Regions from separate parts of the Streptomyces sp. NPDC053076 genome, predicted to be linked through region 2. Evidence: riboswitches for the same ligand, from Rfam matches in the RefSeq annotation. Region 2 holds a riboswitch; the other holds the start of a gene.

Region 1 (4,167 bases), on a different contig from region 2:
AGCCGCTCACCTCCAGACCCGCCCGCCAGTCACCGGGCCGGGGGACCACCAGGGGACTGAAACCGTGGTGCACCGGCCAGTGCCGCCGCTCCCGCGCCCGCCGCGCGGCACCGGTGCGTACCCGCGGAAGGCCGAGCCGCTCACGCACGGCGGGTACGGTACCGGCGAAGACCTGCTCCACGGCCAGGCTCACCCCCTGCCCGGCCAGATGGTTGACCGGCCCGCCCCAGGCGCCGCCGCCGAGCACCGGCGGGGCGAACTCCCGTGTGGCGGCGACGGGTTGCAGATAGACACCGAGACTCGGCAGCCGCAGCCCCTCGGCGATCGCATGCCCGAGCGGAGCCAGGGAGGCGGACAGCAGCAGGACGTCGCTGCGGTGTGCCGCGGCGAGCAGGGCCTCGGTCAGCTGTCCGGCCGTGCGCCGGGCCAGGTCCCCCAGCCGCAGCAGCTTCCCGGCGCCGCTCGTGCTGCGGCCCAGTCCCCGGCCTCGCGGGGACCGGAGTTCCGCCAGTGGATCCACCGGCAGCGCGTGGAACCGCACCGCCGAACCCGTCACCAGCGGCTCGAAGCGGCCGTGGGTGACCAGGGTGACCTCGTGCCCGGCCAGGGCGAGCCGGTGCCCGAGACCGGTGTAGGGGGCGGCGTCGCCCCGGGATCCCGCCGTCATGATCGCAACGCGCACGACGGCCAGTATGACGGCCTCGCGCTCCAATGCGCCTCGACGGCCCTTTCCGTACGCCGCCGGACGCGGCCGTTGACCTCACGGCCCTGGGCGGCGACCGACACCACCAGTGCCGCCGCCAGCAGCGTGCATCCCAGCACACGGCAGGCCGGCAAACGTCGGCGCAGCGCCCGGTAACGGGACTCGTACGCCGTGCGCAGTTCCTGCGCCCGCTCGGCCGTGCGAGCCCAGCGGCGTCCGGCGCATGCTGATCATGGCCCCGTCCACCGGAGCGGTGCTGGGCCTGGAGATGACCGCCGCCAAGGCCGAACCCGAGTACGGCCTCAAGGCCGGGGACGTGATGCAGTACGCCGCCTGGATGCGCTGAGCCGCCGGGGGCCGGGCCGCTGTGCGCTGAACGGCTGTCTGCTGAGCCGCTGTGCGCTGAACGGCCGCGTGCTGAGACGCTGTGCGCCGAACCGCTATGCGCTGAGCAGTTGTGCGCCGAGCTGCCGGGCGGCGGCCTCGACGGTCTGCTCCAGCAGCGTGGCGATCGTCATCGGACCCACCCCGCCCGGCACCGGCGTGATCAGCGCGGCCCGTTCCACGGCGGAGTCGAAGTCGACGTCGCCCACGTTCCCCGCGTTGTAGCCCGCGTCGATCACGACCGCGCCCGGCTTGATGTCCTGCCCCCCGATCAGCCGCGGCCGGCCGACCGCGGCGACGACGATGTCGGCCTCGCGGACCGCCGCCGACAGGTCCCGGGTGCGCGAGTGGCAGTACGTGACGGTCGCGTCCCGGGCCAGCAGCAGCATGCCCACCGGCTTGCCGAGGATCGCGCTGCGGCCCACCACCACGGCCCGCTTCCCGGCCGGGTCGACGCCGTACTCGTCCAGCAGCCGCAGGATGCCGCCCGGCGTGCAGGAGACGAAGCCCGGCAGTCCGAAGCTCATCGTGGCGAACGAGGCGAAGGTGACACCGTCCACGTCCTTCTCCGGCGCGATCGCCTCGAACGCGGCCCGCTCGTCGATGTGGCCGCCCATCGGGTGCTGCAGCAGTATGCCGTGCACACCCGGGTCGGCCGACAAGTCGCGCAGTGTGCCGACGAGTTCGGCGGTGGACGTGGCCGCGGGCAGAGCCACGTGACGCGACTCGATGCCGGCCTTGCGGCAGCGGTTCTGCTTCATGCGGACGTACGTCACGGACGCCGGGTCCTCGCCGACCAGCACGGTCGCCAGACACGGTGCCGTCCCGGTCCGCTCGGTGAGACCGGCGGCCTGCCGCGCGGTGTTCTCGACGATGCGACGGGCGAGCGCGGTGCTGTCCATCAGACGGGCCTGAGTCATGCTGCACACTCCTGAGCTGGATCGATTCTCCTCGCCCAGGCGCGCGGCAATCACCACGGACCGCTCCCCGGTGGTGCTCCACCTCAGCGCCAGTCACGGCCCGCGTACAGCGTAGCCGAGCGTTCCTACGACCCTCGTACCCCCCGCCCGGACCCGCATCGGTGAGGGACGCCTCCGGCGTGCCCGGCGAGTACGGCCGGCACCGGAAAGGTCCAGGCCGGCCGTGAGGTGGCCCGGACCCGCGGCACGCTCCCGGCGCCGCCGTACCGGGCCGGGTGTCCTACTCGTCCCAGGCCTGGATGATGAGCTGATCGGCGATCTTGCCGTCCCGCAGGGTGAGCATCGACTCGGCGAGCACCCGGGTGCCGTCCCCGTACTCGCACGACTCGCTGTAGGCGACTTGGTCACCCTGGACCACGCACCTGTCCAGCTTGTGGGTCATGTCGCGGCTGTAGACGTCGTCCAGCAACTCGGCGATCTGGCCGCGGCCGTGCAGGACCGTGGGGTGACTCGGCTGGTTGTTGCGGTCGACGATGCGGATCTCCGCGTCGTCCGTGTAGAGGGACAGCAGGGTGTTGCCGGTGTTCCCCTCTATGCCCCGGCGCAGTGTCTCGGTGTCGAAAGCGGATCCCGCCGTGGTACCCATGGTGACCTCCTTCAGGTGCCCGCGGCCGTCCGGGGGCGGGCCGCGCGGGTCCCCGTCTTCGAGACTCCTCCGCCCCGGCGGGCTCGGCAAGCGCAGCCGCTGCGCTCCGCCTCACAGGTGAGCGCGTCCCGCCGCCCGTGTCCGGCCGGGGCCCGGAGCCATTGCCGAGGACATGATGCCAACGTCGCCGCCCTCGGTCTCGCCGCCGGGGTCACCGGTCTTGCCGCGCCGCCGGCGAACGCGGCCGACGCGAGCGCACCGGACACCGGGAAGATCAGTCCCATGGCCGTGCTCGAATCGCTCACCGTCAGCGACATCCCGGCCGAGTACGAGGCCGGGGTCCCGCGGGTCTCCGAGCAGGCGGGGGCGCTGAACCAGGTGAACGAGCTGAACCGGCTCAACGAGCTGTGGCAGGTCGCCGGTCTGGTGGCGCCCGTGACGGGCCTGCTGCCGGCCGTCGAGGCCTGACCCGCCGCCGGACCCGAGGGCCGTCCCGGCAGGGGCGGCCCTCACCGCTGCCAGGGCGGAGGGGGAGGCGGGTGAGCGGGTCTCGTCGCGGACGACCCCGGTATTCGTCCCCAACTCCCGCACGCCGGCGGAAGGATCCATGATCGCGGGTGGCGGAAAGATCCACGATCACCGTCGTGGTCCGTCCCGCTACCGAGCGGTCGCGCGTAGGGTCGGCGGCGAAGGCAATCGAAGAAGGGACCAGACCATGGCGCAGGAAGTACGCGGCGTGATCGCACCGGGCAAGGACGAGCCCCTACGGGTCGAGACGATCGTGGTGCCGGACCCCGGGCCCGGCGAAGCCGTCGTACGCGTCCAGGCATGCGGGGTCTGTCACACCGATCTGCACTACAAGCAGGGCGGCATCTCGGACGACTTCCCCTTCCTGCTCGGCCACGAGGCCGCCGGTGTCGTGGAGTCAGTCGGTGAGGGCGTCACCGACATCGCCCCCGGCGACTTCGTCGTCCTCAACTGGCGTGCCGTGTGCGGCCAGTGCCGGGCCTGCCTGCGCGGGCGGCCCTGGTACTGCTTCAACACCCACAACGCCCGGCAGAAGATGACGCTCGCCGCCACCGGGCAGGAGCTCTCCCCGGCCCTCGGTATCGGCGCCTTCGCCGAGAAGACGCTGGTGGCGGCCGGGCAGTGCACCAAGGTCGACCCGGCCGTCTCCCCGGCCGTCGCGGGTCTCCTCGGCTGCGGGGTGATGGCCGGCCTCGGCGCGGCGATCAACACCGGGAACGTCGGCCGGGGCGACTCGGTCGCCGTCATCGGCTGCGGCGGTGTCGGCGGCGCGGCGGTCGCCGGAGCGAACCTCGCCGGCGCGGCGAAGATCATCGCCGTGGACATCGACGACCGCAAGCTCGCCAAGGCCCGCGGCCTGGGCGCCACCCACACCGTCAACTCCAAGGAGACCGACCCGGTCGAGGCGATCCGCGAGCTGACCGGCGGCTTCGGCGCCGACGTCGTCATCGAGGCCGTCGGCCGCCCCGAGACCTACAAGCAGGCTT
Region 2 (4,167 bases):
TCGCCCTGGCCTACACACCGGACTCCGTCTGGCGCAACCGCGACCGGTTCGTCACCGGCCGCGCGGAGATCGTCACCTTCCTGACCGAGAAGTGGCAGCGCGAACTGGACTACGCGCTGCGCAAGAGCCTCTGGGACTTCCACGGCGACCGCATCGCCGTCCGCTTCCAGTACGAGTGCCATGACTCCGCCGGCCAGTGGTGGCGCAGCTACGGCAACGAACTGTGGGAGTTCGACGAGCACGGCCTGATGCGCCGACGCGAGGCCAGCATCGACGACGTGCCCATCCGCGAGGCCGACCGGCGCATCTTCGGACCCCGGCCCGCCGACGAGCACGGCACCGACATCCCGCTGCGCTGATCACGCCCCGGCCAGCACCGCCCGCAGCTGCTCCACCCCCCACTCCAGGTCCTCCTCGCCGATCACCAGCGGCGGGCCGATCCGCACGGTCGACCCGTGGGTGTCCTTGACCAGGACCCCACGGGCCAGCAGCCGTTCGGAGATCTCCTGCCCGGTCCCGGCCGCCGGGGAGACGTCCACCCCGGCCCACAGCCCACGCCCCCGCACCGCCGTCACCCTGCCGGTGCCGGACAGGTCGCCCAGCAGCCGGTGCAGCCGCTCGCCCAGCCGGGCCGCCCGCTCCTGGTACTCGCCGGTCCGCAGCATCGCGATCACCTCCAGCGCCACCGCACAGGCCAGCGGATTCCCGCCGAACGTCGACCCGTGCTCACCCGGCCGGAAGACCCCGAGCACCGCCGCGCTCGACACCACCGCCGACACCGGCACGATGCCGCCGCCCAGCGCCTTGCCCAGGACGTACATGTCCGGCACCACGCCCTCGTGCTCGCACGCGAAGGTCCGGCCGGTACGGCCGAGGCCCGACTGCACCTCGTCGGCGACGAAGAGGACGTTCCGCTCGCGCGTCAGCTCCCGCACCCCCGCCAGATAACCGGCCGGCGGCACGATCACCCCGGACTCACCCTGGATCGGCTCCAGCAGCACCGCGACGGTGTTCTCCGTCAGCGCCTCCCGCATCGCCGTCAGATCGCCGTACGGCACGATCTGGAACCCCGGCGTGTAGGGCCCGAAGTCCGCCCGCGCCTCCGGATCCGTCGAGAAGCTGATCACCGTCGTCGTACGGCCGTGGAAGTTGCCGCCCGCCACCACGATCTTCGCCATCTCCGCGGGCACCCCCTTCACCCGGTACCCCCACTTCCGGGCCGTCTTCACCGCGCTCTCCACCGCCTCCGCTCCCGTGCTCGCCGGCAGCACCATCTCCATCCCGCACAACTCCGCCAGCTCGGCGCAGAAGGCGGCGAACCGGTCGTGGTAGAAGGCGCGGGAGGTCAGCGTCACCCGGTCCAGCTGCCGCCGGGCCGCCTCGACCAGCCGCCGGTTGCCGTGCCCGAAGTTCAGCGCCGAGTAACCGGCCAGCAGATCCAGATACCGCCGCCCCGCCACGTCCGTCAGCCACGCCCCCTCCCCGGTGGCGATCACCACCGGCAGCGGACGGTACGTGGGCGCGCAGTGCGCGTCGGCGGTGGCGATGAGGTCCGCAGCAGCGGTCACGGGTACTCCCGGAGACGACGGTGACCCCCTTCCCATCCTCGCTCGCGCGGTGGACGCGGCCCGTGACCGACATGCGGCTCCCCGCCGCGTGGCCGCGTCCGGCGCGCCGGGTAGGCTGACGTGCGGGCCGTGACTGGCGCGCTGGGATGGGACGGACCATCAGGGAGCGGCCCGAGCGGGAAGAGTGCCGTGCGCCTGGGCCGAACGTGAATGCTGCACGCACACCGTCCGGAGGTCCCCGATGCCCGAGAACGCCGCCCCTCTCTCCACCGAGTCCACCGCCTTCCGCGCCGCGCTCGACGTGATCCGTGCCGTCGAACCGCGCGTCGCCGACGCCATCGGCCAGGAGGTCGCCGACCAGCGCGAGATGCTCAAGCTGATCGCCTCCGAGAACTACGCCTCCCCAGCGACCCTGCTCGCCATGGGCAACTGGTTCAGCGACAAGTACGCCGAGGGCACCGTCGGCCGCCGCTTCTACGCCGGCTGCCGCAACGTCGACACCGTCGAGGCCCTCGCCGCCGAGCACGCCCGCGAGCTCTTCGGCGCCCGCCACGCCTACGTCCAGCCGCACTCCGGCATCGACGCCAACCTCGTCGCCTTCTGGGCCGTCCTCGCCGACCGCGTCGAGGCCCCCTTCCTGGAGAAGACCGGCGTCCGCCAGGTCAACGACCTCACCGAGGCCGACTGGGCCGAGCTGCGCCAGGCATTCGGCAACCAGCGCATGCTCGGCATGTCCCTGGACGCCGGCGGCCACCTCACCCACGGCTTCCGCCCGAACATCTCCGGCAAGATGTTCGACCAGCGCTCCTACGGCACCGACCCGGCCACCGGCCTCATCGACTACGAGGCCCTGCGCGCCCAGGCCCGCGACTTCAAGCCGCTGATCATCGTCGCCGGCTACTCCGCGTACCCCCGTCTGGTGAACTTCCGGATCATGCGCGAGATCGCCGACGAGGTCGGCGCCACCCTCATGGTCGACATGGCGCACTTCGCCGGCCTGGTCGCGGGCAAGGTCCTCACCGGCGACTTCGACCCGGTCCCGCACGCCCAGATCGTCACCACCACCACCCACAAGTCCCTGCGCGGCCCGCGCGGCGGCATGGTGCTGTGCGACGACTCCCTCAAGGACCAGGTCGACCGCGGCTGCCCGATGGTCCTCGGCGGGCCGCTCCCGCACGTCATGGCGGCCAAGGCCGTCGCCCTGGCCGAGGCCCGGCAGCCCGCCTTCCAGGGCTACGCCCAGCGCATCGTCGACAACTCCCGCGCCCTCGCCGAGGGCCTCATGCGCCGGGGCGCGACGCTCGTCACCGGCGGTACCGACAACCACCTCAACCTGATCGACGTCGCCTCGTCCTACGGCCTCACCGGCCGCCAGGCCGAGGCGGCCCTGCTCGACTCGGGCATCGTCACCAACCGCAACGCCATCCCGGCCGACCCGAACGGCGCCTGGTACACCTCCGGCATCCGCGTCGGCACCCCGGCCCTGACCACGCGTGGCCTGGGCACGGCCGAGATGGACGAGGTGGCGGCCCTGATCGACCGCGTCCTTTCCACCACCGAGCCGGGCACCACGAAGTCGGGCGCCCCGTCCAAGGCGGCCCACGTCCTGGACGAGAAGGTCGCGCGGGAGATCGCCCAGCGGGCCACGGACCTGGTCGCCGGATTCCCGCTGTACCCCGAAGTCGACCTCGGCTGACCGGTCCCCCCAGGGGCGGCCCGCCCAGGCGCGCGCTTGTGCTGGGGGCGGCCCGCCGAAGGGCGCGCTTCCGCCAGGGGCGGCCCGCCCAGGAGCGCGGGGAACTGCGCGAACGGCCCCCACCGGCCGGCAGACCCCCGCGCTCCGGGATCCCCCACCGTTCCCGGGCCGACCCCACCCGCGCCCTCTGCGAGAATGGTGGACATGGCCTCTGCTGACCGTCCTCGCGTGCTCTCCGGAATCCAGCCCACCGCCGGCTCGTTCCACCTCGGCAACTACCTCGGCGCCGTCCGCCAGTGGGTGGCCCTGCAGGAGTCACACGACGCGTTCTACATGGTCGTCGACCTGCACGCGATCACGGTCGCGCAGGACCCGAAGGAGCTGCGGGACAACACCCGGCTCGCCGCCGCCCAGCTGCTGGCCGCCGGCCTCGACCCGGACCGCTGCACCCTCTTCGTGCAGAGCCATGTCCCCGAGCACGCCCAGCTGGCCTGGGTCATGAACTGCCTCACCGGCTTCGGCGAGGCCGGCCGCATGACCCAGTTCAAGGACAAGGCCGCCAAGCAGGGCGCCGACCGGGCGTCCGTCGGCCTGTTCACGTACCCGATCCTCCAGGTCGCGGACATCCTGCTGTACCAGGCCCACGAGGTGCCCGTCGGCGAGGACCAGCGTCAGCACATCGAGCTGACCCGCGATCTCGCGGAGCGGTTCAACGGCCGGTTCGGCCAGACCTTCACCGTCCCCAAGCCGTACATCCTCAGGGAGACGGCGAAGATCTACGACCTCCAGGACCCGTCGATCAAGATGAGCAAGTCGGCGTCCACGCCGAAGGGCCTCATCAACCTCCTCGACGAGCCGAAGACCACGGCCAAGAAGGTCAAGAGCGCGGTCACCGACACCGAC

Evidence for each region. A riboswitch is a leader RNA that binds a small molecule or an ion and turns the genes downstream of it on or off. The one in region 2 is predicted to bind ZMP and ZTP.
Region 1: linked by a shared signal. The riboswitch ahead of ACIGYR_RS05275 (bifunctional 5,10-methylenetetrahydrofolate dehydrogenase/5,10-methenyltetrahydrofolate cyclohydrolase) and the one ahead of ACIGYR_RS25610 (glycine hydroxymethyltransferase) in region 2 are both predicted to bind ZMP and ZTP.

What each region holds. Positions count from the first base shown of each region.
Region 1 covers NZ_JBITZL010000001.1:1,320,184-1,324,350, forward strand. The annotation lists gene ACIGYR_RS05265 (glycosyltransferase) at 1-667, opposite strand, end outside; gene ACIGYR_RS05270 (hypothetical protein) at 927-1,049, shown strand; gene ACIGYR_RS05275 (bifunctional 5,10-methylenetetrahydrofolate dehydrogenase/5,10-methenyltetrahydrofolate cyclohydrolase) at 1,144-2,007, opposite strand; ZMP/ZTP riboswitch at 2,034-2,114, opposite strand; gene ACIGYR_RS05280 (nuclear transport factor 2 family protein) at 2,288-2,653, opposite strand; gene ACIGYR_RS05285 (hypothetical protein) at 2,936-3,121, shown strand; gene ACIGYR_RS05290 (S-(hydroxymethyl)mycothiol dehydrogenase) at 3,369-4,167, shown strand, end outside.
Region 2 covers NZ_JBITZL010000006.1:362,105-366,271, forward strand. The annotation lists gene ACIGYR_RS25600 (nuclear transport factor 2 family protein) at 1-359, shown strand, start outside; gene rocD (ornithine--oxo-acid transaminase) at 360-1,604, opposite strand; ZMP/ZTP riboswitch at 1,688-1,776, shown strand; gene ACIGYR_RS25610 (glycine hydroxymethyltransferase) at 1,810-3,264, shown strand; gene trpS (tryptophan--tRNA ligase) at 3,460-4,167, shown strand, end outside.